4 regions of the Cytobacillus spartinae genome follow, and region 1 is predicted to be linked to each of the others. Evidence: riboswitches for the same ligand, from Rfam matches in the RefSeq annotation. Region 1 holds a riboswitch; each other region holds the start of a gene.
The links. Region 1 has a riboswitch for cyclic di-GMP ahead of ACFYKX_RS03060 (DUF5667 domain-containing protein). Riboswitches for the same ligand answer to the same signal wherever they lie in the genome.
Positions count from the first base shown of each region.

Region 2: linked by a shared signal. The riboswitch ahead of ACFYKX_RS13615 (HD-GYP domain-containing protein) and the one ahead of ACFYKX_RS03060 (DUF5667 domain-containing protein) in region 1 are both predicted to bind cyclic di-GMP.
Region 3: linked by a shared signal. The riboswitch ahead of ACFYKX_RS08820 (hypothetical protein) and the one ahead of ACFYKX_RS03060 (DUF5667 domain-containing protein) in region 1 are both predicted to bind cyclic di-GMP.
Region 4: linked by a shared signal. The riboswitch ahead of ACFYKX_RS25875 (hypothetical protein) and the one ahead of ACFYKX_RS03060 (DUF5667 domain-containing protein) in region 1 are both predicted to bind cyclic di-GMP.

Region 1 is NZ_JBIACK010000001.1:623,824-629,366, forward strand. Features, by position in the region: gene ACFYKX_RS03055 (EAL domain-containing protein) at 1-1,185, opposite strand, end outside; gene ACFYKX_RS03060 (DUF5667 domain-containing protein) at 1,396-2,664, opposite strand; cyclic di-GMP riboswitch class I at 2,796-2,880, opposite strand; gene ACFYKX_RS03065 (cell wall hydrolase) at 3,063-3,494, opposite strand; gene queE (7-carboxy-7-deazaguanine synthase QueE) at 3,931-4,647, opposite strand; gene queD (6-carboxytetrahydropterin synthase QueD) at 4,640-5,116, opposite strand; gene queC (7-cyano-7-deazaguanine synthase QueC) at 5,120-5,543, opposite strand, start outside.
Region 2 is NZ_JBIACK010000006.1:78,081-83,623, reverse strand. Features, by position in the region: one part of gene ACFYKX_RS13625 (IS3 family transposase) at 1-893, opposite strand, end outside; one part of gene ACFYKX_RS13625 (IS3 family transposase) at 893-1,265, opposite strand; gene ACFYKX_RS13620 (GNAT family N-acetyltransferase) at 1,715-2,224, shown strand; cyclic di-GMP riboswitch class I at 2,325-2,406, shown strand; gene ACFYKX_RS13615 (HD-GYP domain-containing protein) at 2,486-3,484, shown strand; gene ACFYKX_RS13610 (S41 family peptidase) at 3,653-5,107, shown strand.
Region 3 is NZ_JBIACK010000003.1:175,131-180,673, forward strand. Features, by position in the region: gene ACFYKX_RS08800 (polyprenyl synthetase family protein) at 1-543, opposite strand, end outside; gene ACFYKX_RS08805 (hypothetical protein) at 732-1,040, shown strand; gene ACFYKX_RS08810 (YkgJ family cysteine cluster protein) at 1,082-1,366, opposite strand; gene ACFYKX_RS08815 (hypothetical protein) at 1,363-2,718, opposite strand; gene ACFYKX_RS08820 (hypothetical protein) at 2,722-3,741, opposite strand; cyclic di-GMP riboswitch class I at 3,854-3,937, opposite strand; gene ACFYKX_RS08825 (nitroreductase family protein) at 4,107-4,691, opposite strand; gene ACFYKX_RS08830 (siderophore ABC transporter substrate-binding protein) at 4,760-5,543, opposite strand, start outside.
Region 4 is NZ_JBIACK010000022.1:35,188-40,730, forward strand. Features, by position in the region: gene ACFYKX_RS25870 (TrlF family AAA-like ATPase) at 1-2,620, shown strand, start outside; cyclic di-GMP riboswitch class I at 2,741-2,823, shown strand; gene ACFYKX_RS25875 (hypothetical protein) at 2,898-5,342, shown strand; gene ACFYKX_RS25880 (hypothetical protein) at 5,302-5,543, shown strand, end outside.

The DNA of each region.
Region 1 (5,543 bases):
CTGGAGGATCTTCTTTTTATCCCGAGGATGAATAAATGGAATAAAGTGCTCCCCAATCATTTCCTCTTTTGTAAAACCTGATGTTAACAAACCCGTTTTGTTTACCTCAACGAATTTTCCAGATAAATCTAAAATGAATGCAGAATCCATATTGTTCTCAAATAGTGAACGATATTTTTCTTCTCCTTCTGCTAACCTTTTTGACATATACATATTTTCAGTAATATCTTGAATGGTTCCTACCAGTTTTTCAGGTTGTTTCTGGTCGTTATAAACAACAGAACCAAAGCAGTGAATCGTTCGAACTTCTCCATCAAGCCTCACGATCCGAACAATTGCTTCAAGTTCCCCTTTTAGAAACGATCTTTTTAAGATTCTCGGTACTTTTTTCCTATCTTCAGGATGAATGGCAGATAAGAAGGTATATTTCGTAAATTTGGACCCTGCTTCTAAGCCAAATATACGGTAAATTTCATCAGTCTTATATAATTCTCCTGTTAAGATATTAAAATCACAACTACCAATATTGGCAATTCGCTGTGCTTCCCTTAGATTTTGCTCACTTTTAATCAATTGAGATTCTAACTTCATTCGACTCGTTATATCATTGACAGAGCCAATAATTACAGGTTGTCCTTTTAAATGTGAAACAGATGCGCGAACCTCAATGATAATCTTTGTTCCGTCTTTCTTAACGGCTGGAACTGTATATAACGTAGGAACCTCTTCCCCGTTTAAGCGCTTTCTTGCGTTTTCCATAACAATTTTGCCTGTATTTCTATCAAACATTGGAACTTCATCGAATGCTTTACCGATAAATGTTTCGTGATTATGGCCTAACACATCTAGAAAGACTTTCCCTACATAAATAAAACCGCTTTTTCCATAAATAAATGCTCCGAGCTGAGAGTCTTCTAAAATAACACGGAATTGCTCTAGTTGATCAAAAACTTGCCTGTCGTAATGGTTCTTATTCCGGATATATCGAATGGCTGTTATGCTCACTAATGGTAAACTGATTATTAAAATTGCAGCATATTCCAATAAGTTGCTTAGGATAAAAGGTAGGGATAATCCATGAATGAAATCCTCTAAAACAATATGCTGAATGGAAAAACCTATAAATAACGATCCAAAGAAGAGCAACATTACCTTTGATAGATTAATAGTCATACGTTGTTTCATTGCATTTACACCTCACACTAGGTCAATCACACTATAAATACGTTGTTATCATCATCATAGTGACTTTCTTCCCATTGTACAATAGAAAACTTCCATTTTATGAAAATACTTGTAATTTCCCCCTCGGATATATATAGATGGTAGTTAGTTTATTACTTATTCGATCCTCTCATAAAAAAAGCCCTATCACTCGGATAGGGCTTACCATTATTAATCTCTTCCTTTTCCATTTCCACCTTTGTTACCATTACCGTTTCCGCCATTATTACCATTTCCGTTACCACCGTTGTTGCCTTTGTTACCTTGATTCCCGCGTTCTTTTTCTTCTTCTATTTCTTCATTGTCATCTGATTCAACGGCTTCAGCTGTTTCTTCCTCTTCCTCTATTTCTTCCACTTCTGCTGGTTCCTCTGTTACATCTGAATTAGTATCTGTATTCTCTACGTTTTCAACTTCTTCATTCTCTTCTTCTTTGGTTTCAGCATCATTCGAGGATTTACCTTTGCCTTTATTCGCTTTTTCTTCTACTTTCTTAGCTGCTTTTTCTATTTTTTCAGCTGCCTTTTCATTTTTCTTCGCAACTTTTTCTGCAGCTTTTTCTAATCCTTTAGTAGAAACGGCTATCGTTGATTCTTCTTCCACAACTTCTTCTTCATTTTCTACTACAGTTGTTTCATCTTGTGTAGCTTCTTCTGTTGATTCACCCTCTTCAGTCGATGTAGCCTCAGCTACTTCAGTCGTTTCAGTTTCATCAGTAGGTTCTAGTTCCTCGGAATCTCCTTCTGTTACAACACCAAGTTTAGTCTTGGCTCTTTCGATGTTTCTAGCAAGGGCAGCCTTTGCTGTTGGATTCTTAACTTTTTCCATTGCTGCTGTTAAAGCAATAATGTTTTGACCTAATACCTCTTCTATGGAATCTTCTGATTGTTCTGATTCTTCATCAGCAGTCCCAGTAGGTTCTTGTCCATCAGTTGGTTCTTCTGAATCCAGCTCAAGAGCCTTTTCTAGCTCTTCCATGGCTTTTTGTAACGTTTCTTCTGCTAACTCCTCATCGCCTTTTGATAGCAAAACTTCCGCTTCTAGGATACGTTTTTCAGCAATCTCAGCTAATAGAGCAGCTTTCTCTACATCATCAAAAGTTAGAGCTAACTGAATTTTTTCTGTGAATGTTTTTATAAAGTATAGAAAATCTCCTGGTATCAGTGTTGGTTCCTCAGTTTCATCAACTTCTTCTTCATCTGTAGGTTGGGTTTCATCAGCAGGTTCATCTGTTACTAAAGTTGTGTCTGTTTCAGTAGTTCCAGAAGTATCATCGCTTACAGTAGTTTCTTCATTGATTGTGGTTTCTTCATTGATTGTGGTTTCTTCATTCACCGTAGATGTTTCATCTGCAAACACACTTCCTGCCCCTAACGAAAGAGAAAATGCTGCTGCGAGTACACTAGTTGCCAATACATTTCGTACTTTTTTGTTGATCATGTTACATCCTCCTTTTAATAGCAAAGGTTTCCGTACCCACTATCCCTTTTTTTGCTAATAAAAAAATTCCTACATTCTAATAAATAGATTGCAAGAATTCGGGAAATAACAATAGACGTTACTCCTCATTCTTTAGCAACCCAGCCGCCATGGTAAGCTTACTTTAGGCCTGTGGCTTTGCGTCATCGCTTTTCAACGATTTTGCCTTTTGTAGTGAATGGGACGAAATACTTTATCCTTAGTTTACAGAAAGATCTTCCATATTGGTATGATAAAAAAGTACTATTATTGCTAATATGATAGGTAAAGTTGACTGTTTTTTAACATGATTGTCAAATATACACTGTGATGCAAAAAAATATACCCACCTCAGAATGGGGCGGGCATCCAATTATAGTTTAAAGTGTTCTATATACATCTGGACAATCTACTTGTGTTGGTGAAAAGAAACAGTGAGATTTATGACGGCCTGTGTTTGCTTGATTAAACCATTGGGCTGGACAATCGCCTTCTGGTCTAAAGAACCATAGTGCGTTACTAGCTGGGTGATATCGTTTTCCGGCAATTACATCTCTTGCTAGTTTTATATCGGCTGCCCGAGCCGGTTGATAAAAGTATCCTTTTATGGTTGCCTCGAATCCACCTGGACGCTGATAAACCATTTTTCGAATATCTGTAATATTCTTAAAATCTATACAATTGGATCTCGCTCGATTTACCCCTACATTGCCAACCATAAGCATTCCTAGTTTCCCATCGCCTTCTGCCTCAGCTCGCATTAAACGAGCCAATAATTTAACATCTTCTTCTGTAGCTTTTATAACTGCCAACGCAATTCCTCCCTACAGTACGTACGTGCATATATATAAATATATGTAGGTTCGCCCGTCCAGGTTTACTGTTTGATCAAAAATTCACCCACTGCCTTATTAGGAGTTTAATAGCAAATGAGGGACAAAATATCAAGGTGAATAGAGTGAAGTGTCTTTCGTAGTGGGGATGAAGGACAAAATAGAATGATACATAAAGCGAAGTGTCTTTCATCGAGTGAATGAAGCCAAACTCCAATCTTACATCGAGAGAATTGTCCTTCATTTTGTCTCGCCGTACTGATGATAACTGACTAACGAACGAACGTTCCCTCCCTCCCCCTGAAATTTGTATGACGATGAATTATATAATCTTTCATTTATACAAAAAAATCCCTTTAAATATGGGATTTTTTTCTTCGTGGGCTTCTAGGAGGTAGCAAAGGACAAACTATAACTAAACGCCTCTCTTATTCCCCCAAATGTATGTGTGGAGCTGAGGAAGTACCTTAACGTTCTTTAATTCATCGTCAGCCATTACTTTATCGATTAACCATGTATACTTTTCTAGTAATCTTTTAACAAGATCACGATCATCAGTAGTTGTAATATCGTCATTCCCAACCTGGCAAAAGAACGGAACATGCGGGTAGCGTTGATGAATTTGCTTAGCGTACTCATAATCTTGGTCATCAAAGATTACCACTTTTAAACTTATACTTCGACCACTTAGATTCTTAATGATTTCGTCCAGCTTCTCAAAATTGGTTATCATCCCAGAACTAGGAGGTTTTGGTGAGATTGTTAACTCATCAATATCATAAAACCAATCTTGCCACTTGCTACCTTGTGTTTCTAAGCCAACCTTAATGTCGTTCTCTTGTAAAATATGAATTAACTCATCAAGGTTTTTTAATAGCGCTGGATTCCCCCCGGAAATCGTTACAAAAGAAAAACCATTTCCACCAAGAGCTTTAAGTTCTGTCCAAATCTCATCGGCTTCCATTTGTTTTATTAAGTCTTTCCCCGAACCATCCCAAGTAAAAGAAGAATCACACCAAGAGCAGCTATAATCGCAGCCTGCTGTACGAACGAACATTGTCTTTTGACCAATCACCATTCCTTCGCCTTGAATGGTAGGACCAAAAATCTCCATAACAGGTAATTTACTCACCAATCATCCACTCCCGTCTTGCTTCTGCATAGCTAGTAGGAGTTTCGAACAAACGAACAAACTCTACTCTTGCACCATCATATTGATTTTCACGGTTCTTTAAAGATTCCTCCATTTTTTCATAAATCCAAACAACCATATTTTCTGCTGTTGTATTCATTGGAGGCAATGTTTCATTCAAATATTTATGATCTAAGAAGATTTCGATCTCATTTTTCCAAATTTCTTTAATGTCACCGAAATCAATTAATAGACCACGATCATCTACAAAGCCACTGATTCCAAAAATAACTCGGTACGTATGTCCATGGAGGTTTTTACATTTACCCTCATAGTTGTGTAAGTGATGTGCCGAATCAAATGTAAATTCCTTACTTACCATTACACGCTTTGAATGGTATTTTAACTGATCCTTTTTAATATCTACATCTATTTTTTGGAGTTTATCAACGATGCGAAATCCGTACATAGTCTATAACTCCTTTCTTTCATTCTGATAATCTTCTAAGCCCTTTTGTCTGAGCTTACATGCCGGGCATTCCCCGCATCCGTCAGAAATAATTCCGTTATAGCACGTTAATGTTTTTTCACGAACAAAATCAAAAGCTCCTAAATCATCTGCAAGCTTCCAAGTCTCGGCCTTGTTTAACCACATTAACGGAGTATGAATGACAAATTGCTCATCCATTGACAGATTTAGAGTGACGTTTAACGATTTTATAAAAATGTCACGACAGTCTGGGTATCCGCTAAAATCGGTTTCACAAACGCCCGTCACAATATGCTTAGCTCCTACTTGACTAGCCAGAACCCCCGCAAACGACATGAATAAAAGGTTACGCCCTGGTACGAATGTAGAAGGCAATTCACCATCTTCTCCATCTTTTACTTCAATA
Region 2 (5,543 bases), on a different contig from region 1:
ATTGTTATATTCTTCAATAACTCGATTAATTTCTGCGGTTACTTCTGCTAGATTTTCACATGACCTATACTCAGCTAGATCTTTAAAGTGTCCAAAGAACCCTTCCATTGGGGCATTGTCCCAACAGTTTCCCTTACGGGACATTGATTGGGTTAACCCAAGTTTTTTCACCTTCATTTGAAAAGCGGGATGAGTATAATGGAAACCCTGGTCTGAATGTAGGATTGCATCAGGGTGGAAATGATTATTTACTGCTTTTTTTAGCTTTTCTAATGTCTTATATACAATATCCATTTCCAAGGTTGTAGATATATGATGCGCCAGGATTTCATTGGTTGATCCATCTTTTACACATGATAAATAAGCCTTCTGACCCTTACCATAGTAAATATAAGTAATATCTGTAAGCAATACTTTCCCTGGTTCCCCTTGGTTAAAGTTACGGTCGAGAAGGTTAGGGCAAGTGCGGTGCTCCTGGGTCGCCTTTGCCATCTTACGATATGGATTTGCCTTTCTAATCTTTGCTACCAAACCATACTTTTTCATGAGTCTTCTAATCTTCTTATGGTTCATGACAGCTGAATAATCATTTTCCATAATCATTTTTATTTGAAGGGCACCAACCTTCTCATTCTTAGAAGAGAAAATTGTTCTTATTAATTCAATATCCAGTTCATCTTGCTCATTTCGAATCTCCCTTGAAGGAGCAGCCTTAACCCAATCATAATAGCCACTTCGGCTTACACCAGCCAATTTACATAGATAAGTAATAGTGTCCTTCAATTGATGTTCCCTTACAGTCTTCTCAATCAGATAGAACTTTTCAGCTGGTGTTAGAATTGTTTCTTCTTCAACGCCTGCCTTTCTAGTTCTTCGAGCTTTTTTAGGAAGTCCACTTCAGCTTCAAGGAATTTTATTCTCGCTTCTGCTTTCTTTAATTTATCCTCCACAGAAAGGGTTCTTGAAGAAGGTCTCCCCGTACTTCCTTTCCCTCGGCGTTCCGTGAGGAAGCCTTCTTCTCCAAACCTTTCAAAAGTTTCCCTCCATCTTGAAAGACAACGTTTAGGTTGATCTTTGCCTATTATCTCAAGGTTGAACCCATTTTCAATAAAGATTTGGGAAGGACCTTTCCCTAATTTATATTCTTGTACTGCTTTTATCTTAAATTCAGCTTTGTAAGAAATAGATTTATCAGATGCATTGATTATATTTGGATTCTTCTCTAGTTCTTTAATTTGAAATTCTGTATATATATTCTTGGCCATGATAATCCCCCGTTTTACGTATGAATTCATTATAAACGGGATTTTCTAATTAGATATAAAAAACCCCGAATAAGGGGCACCTTTTTTAATGGTGTCCGTTATTCGGGGTATAGTTCATTAATTCAGCTTAAGTCGTTTTTTGTGGCGGAGTGGTCCCTATTTTGTCGAATAATCGATAAATCCTAAAATTAGAAGAAAAATCATGATATTCGAAGAAAAAATTAAATTTCGATTGATAAAGAACAATTTTCAACGAATAATTAAAAGTTTGATGTTTATTACGAACTTATTTCATAAATCTAGCAACTTAATTTCAAACAAAATAAAAACCCACACTAAAAAAGTACGGGTTTGGGCATACTTCAAGCCTCATCTTACAATTTTTTAAGATATAAGTCTATGAATTATTTTTTTCTCCCCTATAATGAGACTTCAGAGGAGATGATAGCATGTTTACGATTAAAACAAATCGACTTGGATTTTTGCCGATGACAGCTGAGTCCATTGAAGCAGCTTTGAGCGGTCCTGCGGAATTTGAACATACTAGTCAGGTTAAAATACCAGAAGACTTTGTAAACAGCATTTATAGAGACCGCGTTTTTCCCATCAGGCTACAAAAGATAACAGCTAACCCCAAACTTATCCCGTGGTATGGATTCATCGTTGAACTCGAATCAAATACAGTAGTAGGTACAATAGGCTTTAAATCCTTACCAAATGAAAATGGACTAGTTGAGATAGGTTATGGAATCCACCATACATTCAGCGGAAAAGGGTATGCAACGGAGATGGCTAAAGGGTTAATTAGCTGGGCTTTCAAACAGCCAGGTGTTAAAGGTATAACTGCAACAGACGTACAAAAAGATAACTTTGCATCTATAAAAATATTAGAAAAACTCGGAATGACCGTAACGAATCAAAAAGTGACATCCATTGATTTTATACTCTATAAAGAATAGGAATCAATTCCTACAAATTTTGACAAAGTTTTTATTACTTTAAAGCATAATTTCGTGTAAAATTAAACTATTCGAGTTACTAAATGTTTTAAATTTATATATAGGACAAAGGCAAACCTATCGAAAGGTAGGGACGCAAAGCCACGGGTCTAAGGTTTTTCTATGATCGCCGGGTTACCGAAACAGATGGATTCTTAAACTTTCCTCCTCCTTTTTCGGGAGGATTTTATATTTTCACTGTAAAAGAAAGAAGGTATAACAATGAGAATGATTCATATCGACTCATATGATTATGATACGATGCAGCTGGCAAAGCCTGTATATGATTCGAGACGAAGAATCTTATTAGCAGCAGGTCGGTCCATTCATCCTACATACTTACAAAAGATAAAAGAATTGAATATTCGGAGCTTAATTGTTGAAGATGCTGAATCAGCAGGGATTACGCTTGATGAGATGTTAGACATGCCAACTTGGATGGACGCTATTAAACTTGTAGAAGAAGTGTACACCGAGGTAAAAAGAAACAAAAGCATCTCTCAGATTACGGTCAAGCGTATTCAAGAGTTTGTGGGCAAACTTCTGATGGAGGTACGAAATCGTCCGATTATTGTCCTTATTCCATCGACGGCACTAACCCCTGAATTGATTCCATATGCACATGCTGTAAATGTTGCTCTTTTATCGGTTCAAGTCGGAACAAAATTGAACTATAATATGATTCAACTAAGAGATTTAGCGATTGGGGCCCTTTTACATGATATCGGTAAGGTGATTGGAAATGAGGAAAATCATCCAACAGAAGGGTTTGAGCTTTTACGAAAAACGAGAGAATTAAAGGTTCTCACGACACATGTTGCCTTTCAACATCATGAGTCATTAGACGGAAGTGGATATCCGAGAAGAATTAGAGGCGAAGAATTCCTTGAAGTTGGCCAGATCGGTGGAATTGCTAATCTTTATGAAAATCTAATTTCAAAGGAAAAATACCCTCCTCATTTGGCAATGGAAATGATTATGACGAAGTCTGAAAATACGTATAGTCATGCTGTTGTACAGGCGTTTTGTAATGGGGTTCCCACTTATCCACCGGGTACAAAAGTTAAGCTCAATAACGGACAAGTAGGCATTGTTTATAAAATTGACCAAAACCTACATAGACCAACTGTCCGCATACTATCAACCATGGAAGAAATCTCACTTGCTGATCAACCGACACTAATGATTCAGGAAGTAGACCAATCAATTGAAACTGTGTAGAAACTTAATTTTCCTCATAACTCGTCCCATGCAATCATATAGTAGACTAACAAAGACATCCCACCTTTGGAGATGTCTTTTTAAATAAATCGGTTGCTACATACGCAAAAATTAGAGAATGGTAGGATAGAAACAAAAGCATTGGCCGAACGAACGAGGGGGAAAATCATGAATCGGAAATGGATCGCTCTTTTAATGACAGGCTCTCTGTTAACAGGAGCAGGTGGGACATATACGTATATGAAGTGGAATATGGACGAGGAAACTCGTTCTCAGCTAGAAGAACATACAGAGGATCAGAATGTGGGTTCTTCAGAGAATATTAATCTAGAAGATTTAGATAAGGTTGGCAAAGCATATGAACTTATTTTAAGCAGCTATGTGGAACAGGTGGAGCAAGAGAAGCTTGTTGAAGGTGCCATTCAAGGGATGCTCTCTACTCTTGAAGATCCGTATTCTGTTTATATGGATAAGGAAACGGCCAAGCAATTTAATGAAACATTGGAATCTTCTTTTGAGGGCATCGGAGCAGAGGTAAGTACGGTGGATGGAAAAATTATTATTGTTGCGCCGTTCAAGGATTCTCCTGCAGAAAAGGCAGGGCTTAAGCCGAATGATGAAATTTTATCCGTAGATGGCGAAAGCGTTGAAGGGCTTGATTTATATGAAGCGACACTTAAAATTCGTGGAGAAAAGGGAACGAAGGTAAAGCTAGAAATTGCTCGTAAAGGCTTGTCCGATCCTCTGACCATTGAAGTAAAAAGAGATGAAATTCCTCAAATTACCGTGTACAGTGATCTTAAAAAGCAAAGCGGCAAAAATATCGGATATTTAGAGATTACTTCCTTCTCTGAAGAAACAGCTAAAGAGTTTAAAACCGAACTCAAACGCTTAGAGAAAAAGGGAATGGATGGGTTAATAATTGATGTTCGTGGAAATCCGGGCGGGCTTTTATCCAGTGTTGAAGAAATTTTAAAGGAGTTTGTATCCAAAGAAAAACCGTATGTACAAATTCAAAAACGAAATGGCGAGAAGATGCGTTATTTCTCCAATCTTGAAAAAGACAAAGAGTATCCTGTTGCGGTTCTCATTGACCAAGGAAGTGCATCGGCATCTGAGATCTTGGCTGGTGCGTTAAAAGAAGCGGAAGGATTCAAACTGATTGGGGAAAGAACGTTTGGAAAAGGTACGGTTCAACAAGCAGTTCCTATGGGGGATGGAAGTAACATTAAGCTCACGCTTTTTAAATGGCTAACACCTGATGGCAACTGGATTCATAGAGAGGGAATCGAGCCAAATATGGAAGTAACTCAGCCTGCTATTTATCATACTCATCCTTTACAGATTGAAGAGCCATTGAAGAAGGATATGAATAATGAGCAGGTAATGAATGCCCAACAAATGCTTGATGGTCTAGGTTTAGCCCCTGGCCGCGAGGATGGATATTTTAGTGAGTCAACAGAAGTGGCAGTAAGAGCATTTCAACAGCAAAATGGTTTGAAAGTTACTGGGATGATTGATTCTAAAACTGCTGCTGCGTTAGAACAAGCTGTTATTCAAGAAATGAGAAAAGAACAAAATGATCTTCAACTACAGACGGCTATACGATATTTGTCGAGATAGTTCTCTACAACTCTCACATGTCTTTATTTAAGCGTTTATTTCATGTATAATGAACATATGATATGAAGAGAAGTGCGCGAACACTTCTCCAGCAACCTCACCGTAAGGGTGGTGGTTGTATAATAAGCTTTATTTTTTACTTAAACCACCCCTTTGCTTCCTACGGCGCGGGGTGGTTTTCTCGTTTTCTAGTATATTCTTCCGAAAAAAATAAGCACCTAATTCCCGTACTATTCCTCTCAAAATTTCTCGTAGAAATTCAAGAAATGTTTCCATCATTATCACCTCCTTCCCTCATTGGAAAGAAGACAACAACCAACCACCCTCACAATATTCAGTTGCAATTTCAGTTTATCACACTCTCTACCATGTCTTCTATAAAAATAAGAACATTTGTTCCTATTTACCTATAAAAAATAGTCTCCAAAATATTACA
Region 3 (5,543 bases), on a different contig from region 1:
TCGTTGTGCCTGTTCTGCATCAAGCCCCTCTGGTATATTAGCGGATACCATCTTAAGTTTATCAAATAGCCAGATAATAGTGGATTCAATGCCCTCTTTCTGGGCCCAGCGGTACAATCCTGCCATGCTAAACATCTCATGATTGTCTTTACGTTTCGTTAGGTGGTTTTTCAAATTGTTAACTGAACGAGCGATACTAGCCTGTGTATCCGGTGAGTCTAGGGCCTTTCCTAAATCTCTCATAAAAATATAGGAGATACTCCGATTCAGATAACTGTCTAGCTTACCTGTGTAATCAAGCCATTGGATGTAGTGGTCATACCCCTTTGATGAATTGCGTTTCCCTTTTTTACTTGAAAACAAAGAAAGTATAGGATGATGGATGTGGTTATGTTTCCAAGACTCAAAATCCTTCATTAAACTAGGTATATGAGTCTGTTCTGTCACTTGCATTTGTAGCGATTTGAAATATTGTGCAGCTTTCCTCTCAGCTAGCATATAGCATTTATTCGAATTTTTTTCTAACTCTACTTTTATCCCCATACATAACCTCTACTTCGAGTTTATAATTGATCAATCTATTAATATATAATTTAAAGGTAACATCTTTATAACTAGAAAGCTAAACATCTTCCTTAAAAGGTGGCAAATACTAATAAATCCTATACTAGTTGCAAATAAAGTTAAACCGTTTAAAATGGATATAGAGTAAATGAGAGGAAAGATATAAAATGATTAATAAAGCTGATGTGATCGAGAGATTAGGTACGCTAGTGGGAAAAGAAGTAACTAGTGAGAACCTTCATGAAGCTCTTTTTTGTGAGGACAAACATCAAAAAATTCGACGTCGCTTCCATGTTGGTAGCCACACATACGTACAATATAAAGTTAAGATAGATGAAAATAGTGATTCTCAGGCCTTTGTTGATCTTAGAATTCCCGGTAACCCGAATACCTTTAGAGTCAATCTCGAGGAAAGGGACGGACAGCTAGTCTTTCACTCTAATCCAAACCCTAGAATTAGTTATTCATATTTATAAGAAAAAAGGAAAGGACTTCTTACGGCAGAAGTCCTTTCCTTTTACTGATTTAACACAACTCTATACTTCAAGTCTATCCCCAGACGTTCCTGCAATTCATTACAGGCTTTAGCATTCTGCTCGAAAAATTCTTCTTTACTCATAAAGCTCGAGAAGATTTCTTCATAGGCTTGATTAATTCTACATAATAAAGGCCTATTTTCATAGATGCTACACCTGTTATTCACAAGCATTTTGCAAATACCGTTTTCGTTATATTCCTCCAAGAAATCAATGCCTTCTATGGAAGAACAACATGCTCCACACTCCGTACATGGAAATGTCATAGCTCTAACACTTCATCACTAAGCATAAAATCATTGAATTCATCGAGTGTGTCGTATTTGAATGTGATGTTCAATCCATTTGCTAACGAGACAATTGCTTGTTCTGTAAATGTGGTGTCCACAACCGCAAGATCTACTACCTTTTTAAGTTCCACAAGCGTTTCTTGATAATCACTATAGTAAGCGATAAGAATTTTCTCCTCTTCTCTTACCTGTTGAATGATCATCTTAGAAAGCGTTTCAGCTTTCGCACGTGCTTCCTTAGCTAAAGCTAAATCCTCTCTAGCATTCGTAAAAACTTTATATAACTGCTTCATCCCCATAAGCGCTACGGTACCAGCTAGGGCTGCTCCTACTGGGCCAAAAAGAGCAGCACCAGCAGCTGTCATGATAATTCCAGAAAAACAGCTAAGTGCATTACTCCCAAGCCCTTCAACAAATTCCTCTGTTGATATTTTGCCAGATAAGTATTTATACGTTAGTTCTGTCATGTTTACAGCAGAGCTTGCTAGAGCAGATGCAACATTCCCCGACATTAATACACTGTTTTTTCCCACGTACTTTAATCCATAAGCAACTCCACTAACAACAGCTCCTCTAGCGGCACTATTAGCAGCAGCTTTTCCGGTCTCTTTGACACAGAAATCTCCTTTGTAAACACCGTGGATTGTATTCATAGTTCCACCAACAAATGCTCCAGCAAGTGCACCACCTAGCATGGCATTTTTAGCACCTGATAAGAACTCAGCTGTATTACTTTTAAAAGCATATGAGTCAGGATTCTCAGCAGCATATTTTGCTTCATTATGGGTTGTCCCACCACTTTTAATATCATCATGTTGAAGCTGTCCCTTAATTGAACCGTGTGCATCTTTATAATCTTGAGCATAGACACTGCCAGAATTCATGCGTTTCTCAACTAAATCATTAACCTTAGCTTCATGCTCGACATTAACTAGACGGTCCATCCCATTATATTTTGAGTCAGCAACCGCCCGTGCTAAATTACTTGCTTTGTCAGAAGACTTTGCTTGAATTTCTCTTAAGATGTCACCACTTTTGTTGCGTATAAGAATATCCGCTTCGTGATGTGGCATTCCAAGCTGATCAGTGGTAATTGCTCTAAGCATGCTTCCCGCTTTAGCTGCATTTACATTAAATTTAGTAGACTCAATGATTTCAAACATCCGTCCCTGTGTAAAATCGCTCGAACAATTCATATATTGTTTCGCTACTTTTACAAGCTGATCATTACCGGCTACCGTCTCTATTAATGCATTGCCTTGTCGTTCAACCGTTTCACTCACAATTTGGGAAGCAATAAAATCAATATCAGATTGTCTTAGCGCCATCGGTTAATTTCCCTTTAAATCTGTAACCGCTTTTTTCTTTGCTGTGATGACAGATTGTAAATTTCCAACTAGTTGGCCTTTTTCATCCAGGATTGTTGTATTTAGAACATCTCTCATAATAATCGCTAATTTATAGTTTGTATGAATAATGGACTGTTCTTCAGTTGAGTAGTTTCTGAAATCTAACCCCTTTTGGCTAATCACTGATTTCATCTTATAAATGTAATCCATAAATAACTTATTTGTACTTTCTGCTAAATCTTTCATGCTATTAGTTGTCGAACTAATTTGATTCATGACATTTTTAGCAGCGCTCAGTTTTTCAACTTCTGTATTCACTTCAGCCTTTTTCGCATACATTTCATGTAGCTTTTTCTCCGTTGTGGATGCAAAAATTAAACTTCCAATGGCTAATGCTGGTGCGAGTGCGATTCCACCTAGAACCATTGTTCCACCAGCAATTCCTAAACCACCTGCACTTAAAGCTCCTCCACCAAGGAAGGCTAGTGTAGCATTTTGAGCAGCAATTCCACTTAAAGTAGCGATTGCTGTACCTGTTGATGCTGCAGCAAATGTTGTAGTTGCTCCTACAGCTCCCATAGCGGCGAGACCTCCACCAGCTATTGAAGCCACACCTGCAGTCAAGACTTGTCCAGCCTTAACTACTTGTTTTTCAATATTAAGGACAAATTGTTCAATATCTTGGTTCGTAACAAATTCATCCGTTACAGCTTTATTAGAAAAATTAACATTCTTAATTTGTTTAAATTCATTAACAAAGTCTTTTATCGAACCATCTAGAATTTCTAGCTTTAATAATCCATATTCCTCAAAATTTGAATTGGTTTGATCTCGACTCGTTTCAAATTGGTTATAGGCGTTTTTATATCTTGACTCTAACTGCTCAGCGATTTGTTTTGTTTCTTTCATATTTTGATAAGAATCATACCCTTTTTTACCTGCGACAGCTGCTGAAGCGGCTGCTGCTCCTGCTACAATCAATGGAATGAACGGTAATGGCATAGGAACTCCTGCTTTCTATTAATTTTTTGTAGTATTTAGCGAATAACCTAATTTTGAAGCCTCTAAACACAAAAAACGCCCTATAGAAAAATAGGACGCACAATGTAAAATAAATTGCAACTGGCTGGCGTATCAATAAGAATTAGCCCCTATAGTTTTGCGTCCTACCTTTTCAAGTAGTTTGCCAATTATTAAATTAGGTATTAGTAACTACCTTAATAGTAAGTCCTTTTGACTATTTTGTAAATAAACTTCATTGTTTTTTCAAAATATTTTGTATTCTATTAATATAGATATAAAAAGGATATATCGTACCACTTCATCTTACACTTTTTAGTACATATTTTTATATTAATATATCACTTCTAGGCCTCTGCACCCTCAAATACTTCTACACGATCAATAATAACCGTTTTATCTTCAATGGCTGTTCTTGGTCTTGCTTCTGGAATAGCATCTGGATAGCCTATTTGAATCATTCCTACAATCTTCTCTCCAGGTTTAACACCCATTTTTTCTCTGAAATAAGGGGAGTGGATAAACGGACTCGTCTTCCATATCGTACCGATTTCCTTTTCCCAAGCTGCAAGTTGTAAATTTTGGATAAAGGTACATACAGCAGCATAATCCTCTTCCCATTCTTTTTGACGTGGATCCTCTGGCATCACTACAAGTAAATGTACTGGTACTTTCATAATGTTTCCGTGAATCATTTCTGGAGTTTGTTTTTTGCCACCTTTGACTGGGTTATGAATGATAGCATCTGCAAGCTTCTCACGCCCTTCCTCCATAAAAAGAACAAATCTCCAAGGCTCACGAAGTCCATGATTAGGAGCCCATGCAGCAATGTTGAGTAGTTCAAACAGAACCTCCTTAGAAATGGCATCACTTTTAAAACGTTTAATCGATCTACGTTCTTTAATCACTGTGGCAATATTGTTATTTGACATAAATAAATTCTCCTTGTTTTTCGTATTATAAAAGGATTCATAACGACTGCTATGAATCCTTTAATGTATTATTTTAACGCTGCTTCAATTTCCGCAACTTGTTGAGCAACAGAAGTTAAACCGCCACCAGCAATGTACCATAGGGCTGGATCCAAGTAGATGATTTTACCATTCTTTGCAGCGTTTGTTTTATTTACAAGTTCATTGTCAAACATGTCAGCTGCTGTTCCGTTTCCTTCAACTACTGCATCGCGATCAACAACAAATAGATAGTCAGGGTTCGTTTCTGCAATGTATTCAAACGTTACGCTCATACCATGAGTAGAAGCTTCGATGTTTTCATCAGCTGGTTTCACTCCGAATACATCGTGAAGAATTCCAAACCGAGAACCAGGGCCATATGCACTTAACTTCCCACCAGTAGTTAATGTAACTAAACCTTTTTTGTCATCTGCGGCTGTAACAGCTTTTAACGAATCAATAGCTTCATTAATCTTTGCAAGTTCAGTTTCTGCTTCTGCTTCTTTACCAAAGATTTCTGCTAATGTATTTACATTATGAGTAAACGATTCCATGTATTTTGCGTTGTCTACACCAACAAATACTGTTGGAGCAATCTTGTTTAATTCTTCATATGCAGCTGATTGTCTACCAGAAATTAAAATTAAATCTGGCTCCATCCCATAAATGGCTTCAAAGTCTGGCTCCTTTAAACTACCTACATTTTCATATTCTTCTCCAGCAAATTTCGAAAGGTATTTAGGGAATGTTCCACCTTGAGGAACTCCATCCACTTCAACACCAAGCTTATCTAAAATATCTAGTGCACCAAAGTCAAAAACAACAACTGTT
Region 4 (5,543 bases), on a different contig from region 1:
TTTAAGAGTAATGGAGTATAAAAATGCTGGAGGATTAAACAATATAGATTTAATTCTTCCCAATGTAGAATTGAGAATTGATACTGTTACTGCACGGGATAGGCCAATTAATACCCACGTTATTTTTTCACCAAATATTATAGAACATATAAATGATAAGTTTTTTAGAGAACTTAAATATGAATATGGTGGGAACACGTTTAGTTGTACAAATGATGATTTAATAGAATTAGGAAAAATGACTAAAACTAGGGATATTAGCGATCAGGAAGCACTAAAAGAAGGTATGAACCAATTTAAAATTTCTATTGATAGATTAAAAAATGTTTTTAGTCAAAATAAAAAGATCTTTGAGAATAACGTATTCACAATTGTTGCTAATAAATCTACTGATGGAGCTTCTGGTGTTAGAGAAAATTCTATGCAAATAGAACAGCGAAAAATTTATCAGTTCGCTGATGCTGTCTTTTCAAGTAGACCTGTAGATAGGGATTTTTTTCTTGGTAAAGCGTCAAATCATTCGAAAGAAAAAATAATAGAAAACTATGGCTCGCTGAAACCATGTATTCATGGTTCAGATGCACATAAAATAGAAAGAATATGTAAACCAGAATTGAATAGATATACATGGATCAAGTCGGATCCCACGTTTAATGGGTTATTACAGATTATTCACGAACCAGAAAAAAGAGTTACCATACAGGAAAATAACCCTGATTTAAAATCGGATTACAATATTATTAATTCAATTAAATTTCTTGATAGCAACGAGTTTACTTCTACAGAGATCAAGTTGAATTCTGGATTGAACACAATAATTGGAGGTAAATCTTCTGGTAAATCGCTACTTCTATACAAAATAGCACAAGCAATTTCTACAGATGAATTAGAAACTCGGATGATGGATGATAATTGGAAGAATCCATATTCATCCAGTTTTATAGAAGGTTTAAAATTTCAAGTTAACTGGAGAAATGGAGATTCTTCTAATAATTTTTCTGAAAGTAAAGGTAAAGTTACATATATTCCACAAATGTATATAAATTCTTTATCAGAGGAAACAGCTAATAAAGATCTACAGAAAAAGATTGTAGAAATTTTAATGCAAAATGAAGCTCATTCGAGGTTCTTCACAGAAAAACGAGAGCAAATAAAAAATTTCTCTAAAGAAATCAAATTTGATATTGGACGATTATTTGAGAAAATTCAGGATTTAATTACAAATGAAGAAAAAATCAAAAGTGAAGGAAATAAAGAGGCACTCCAAAAAGAATATGACAAACTTCAAAAACTGATAGATGAGAGAATTAAATCTTCCAACATATCACCAAAGGGTGAATTGGAAATGAAACAATTCGAAAACGAAAAGAAAGAAATTCAGAATTTAATCAGAGAAAATATTCAAAATAACGAAAAAGGCATAACTGCTTCAAGAGAATTAAATTCTTTGGTTTCATATTTTAATAGTAGTATAAAGGACTTATCTATAGGGTTACCTCATGAATATTTAGAGCTTACGGATAAGTTAAGTATTCAAGTAAATAAGGCTTTTGTGAATACGCTAAATGAATTTGATATTAAGAGTAAAGCATATTTAGAGTGGAAAAAACTTCAGGATGAAAAGATTGTGTCAATTGAAGAAAAGCTAAAGCCATATCAAGACAAATTAAAAGGTTTATCAGATATATCTCAGTATCAACAAAGTTTAAGTGAACAAGAAAAATTAATAAAGCAATTAGAGATATATGAGGGAACAAACAAGGAACTGAAGATTACTATTAACCAGATAAAAGAAGGGATATATTATACTTTTGAAAAATATTTAGAAATTCTATTAGAAATAAAGAACTATTTTGATGACAAAAATGAGTTCTCAAATTTGATTCTTAAAACTGATATTATCTTTGAAAATACGAAATTTGAGGAAAGCTTCTTATCGTTATTTAATAGGAGGGGAAAGATAAGTAACTTATTTCCAAATACAGAAGGTTTATTACTTTTTGATGAGAATGACCAATTTATATTTGAAATCGAGAATTATCTTGATAAATTGAAACATATTTGTGATTCGATTATAGAAACTGATGAGTCGAAATTAAAACTTCGAAAATCATTTACAAAACAAGATGCCGTAGAGCATTTGTTTAATACAGGACAGACAAAAATTGTTTTTGATTTCCTAAAGGACGGAGATAGTTTAAATCAAATGTCGCCGGGCAAACGAGGTTTAGTGCTTTTAGAGTTATTCTTAGAAATGAGTGATGAGAAGCACCCTATCTTGATTGATCAGCCAGAGGATAATCTAGATAACAGAACAATTAGCAAGGATCTTGTTGATATATTGAAGAGAAAAAAAGATACAAGACAAATCATAATTGTAACTCATAATGCAAATTTAGTAGTATTAACAGATTCGGAAAATGTAATCGTAGCAAATCAAGATGGCCAGCTTATAGAAAATGCCAATCATAGATTTGAATATTTGACTGGTGGAATAGAATGTGATTTTAAGGAACATGATATTAGAATCGACGGTAAAGGTATAAAAACACATGTTTGTGAAATACTTGAAGGTGGGAAAGAAGCCTTTGAAATACGGGAAAAGAAATATGGTTTTTAGTAGAAAATATATAATTCTCAATGCAGTAAAGGAAGCAATATTAGATGTTTATTTTTTACAGCCACTATCCAATTCATAATATTTATAGTAACATTTTAGTAGGAATTAATTACTATAAAATTTCAATAATGGCAAACTACTTGAAAAAGTAGGACGCAAAACTAAAGGGGCTAATTCTGTGGAAATGCCAGCCAGTTGCAATTAATAAATTGAAACGCCCTTTTCTATGGGCGTTATTTTTTTACTATAACGAAAATACAAGAATAGAGGGAATTACATGGTCGTCTCAGTTGTAAGTAATCAATTTTATCAAGGAGAAGTTTCGATATATGAATCTGGAGATGTGTTTAATTTTTCTAACAAATCTATTGTAGGGACAAAAAGTTTTTATATTACGAACCAAGGAAGAGTCTTTGCTCACGATACAGGGGGGATTTTTGGTGAGGAACAATGTAAAGTCTATATAGGAAATATAGAGATTTCATTTAATGAGAATAATATTACATTATCAAATAGGGAAGTCGGAGCATTTTCATTTAATGTAACCTTATCTGATCAGGAATTTATTAATGTTTACGAAAAACTTCCTCAAAATAAACTAGTGAGTAAGAGTAATAGTAAAATATATAGTATTTGTAAATATAGAATTGGAAATGGAAAATTTGGAGATTATTTTACCTTTACAGATAATATTAAAATAGAGAAAAACAAACTTAAATTTTCTAAAGATTATTATATTGATGAAATTCCTTTTTATCGTATTAAGAGCATTGAGGATAAGGGCAAGTATATTACAATCTGTGGGGTCTTTTCTTTAAGAAATTCAACTATATATGAATTAAAGCTATATACTTTTGATGAAAAGTTTAAAAAAGAGGTTATAAATAATGTGAAGAATTATAATCAGAATATATTTAATCTAGTTGGAGACGTTTCTGAAATCTTTATGACTAGTTTAACGGCGACTATTTCTGATAGATTTGTTACTGATAAAAGTATTGCAATTTGTTTTGACTCTAACACTATTTACCTAGTAGATGAACTTGAAAAGGAATGTTTAGTTACACTTAAAAGTTCTAAGGCAAAATCTTATTATAGTAAAATTGACAATAAAATAGTGTTTGAATATGAAAATACTATTTATCAGTTGAGTATCTATGACGGTAGTAGTCTTAAAGAATATTTAGAGAAAAACTATATAAAAAACAGTAATAAATTGTTATGTAGAATGGGTAAATTAAGTGGTGTTTTAGATGGTGAATCCTTTAAAGGTGAAGAAGTAAGCATCATTTCAGAAGATTCAAAGGTCAAGTTTTATTTGAAAAGTAATTTTAAACTTCTAAATACGTTAGATATTAAAAAAATGGAAGTTCAAATAGATAGCAATAATGTCTTTATGATATCTAGAAATCAAATAGCTTTATTGAAAGTATTTGTAAAAAGTCATATAAAAGAGTTTTTTGCACAACAGAACAGTAGTTCATATATATTTGGGTACACTTCCAAGGATGAACCATTCTTTATCAAACAAGATGAAGACAAAATTTTGTTATCACAAAGCCCTTCTACAATTCATTATAAATATTTTAATGAAGAAATTACTGACATATCTATAATAAATTATGGAGAAAAGGACTCAATCTTTTCGGAAATTCAAATTACAACAATAGATGATAAGAAAAATTTAGTTATTAATGTCCCAAACACAATAATAAAAGATTTAATCTATAAAACTTACTATTATTCGAAAAACAAGTCATTGGAAATGATACCAGCAGAACAGATGTATTTGAGTTATAGCCGCCAAGTTAATGATTATATACTCTTTCATTACTTTGGGCAGATTTTTGCAATGTATCATGGTTTTAAAGAAATACAGAAAAGTGAAAAGAATATTGATTTAAAGAATGGGAAAATCATAAATTATTTATATTATTCTATACAAGCACTAAAAAAACATTTTGATACTGTATCAATATACCTTCCCTCTACGTTGGCAAATGAGGATGCAAATATTCTAAGAGATCAGTCAGTACATATACCTTATAAGAGTTTACAGCGTAATTTAATGAGCTTAACTAGCCAAATTAATCGTTCATTAAATGAGATTGAAAATTCAATTGCATCAGTTTCTTTTGTTCTAATTCCAAGGGAAGATTATACAAAAATAATTGACAAGAGAACAAAAGATGGGTATAAATTAGCAACTGGTATGGGAGTATTAGGATTTATGGCTACAGCTTTAAGTGGTGGTCTTGCTGCACCTTTCTTTCTTAGTGGAATTTTAACAGGTATTAATACAAGGTATTCTGATTCTTATGCAAAAGAGCAAGAGAAGATTAGAGAAAACAATGAAAAAAATAGAATAAGCTTTAGTGTTGATAAGATGACCGATTCTCTTGAACATCTTATTCAAACACTATTACCATATTATATTAATGAGACAAACAACTCTGTTTATCAAACATTCCAACAGCTTCATCAAATATATAAACCGCAACTTGAATCAAAAGAAGTTCAAAAGGAATTGTTTAATAAAATTACACAGTATTACACATATAAGCAATTACCGATTGACGATTCTGTTACAATAAAGAAAAAGGAATTAGTTGAATTAACACATCAAACAGTTAATTTAAGTAACCAATATCTAGAAAACTTTCAGAAGGAGGTAACGGGAAATGTTCCAAAATCCCTTCAGACAACAGCAACAATCAAATGATCCATTTGAAAACATGGGTAAAGTTGAGGAAATTCAATTAAGTGGAGGATCTGAAAATAATCCATTTACTAATCAGCAGAATCTTAATAACGTTAGTGAAAATAATTTAGTTGGTACACACGATGTTAATCCACATTATGTTCAAGATTATACAAGAAATGACGGTACTCATGTTGATGGTTATTGGAGAGATGGAGATGG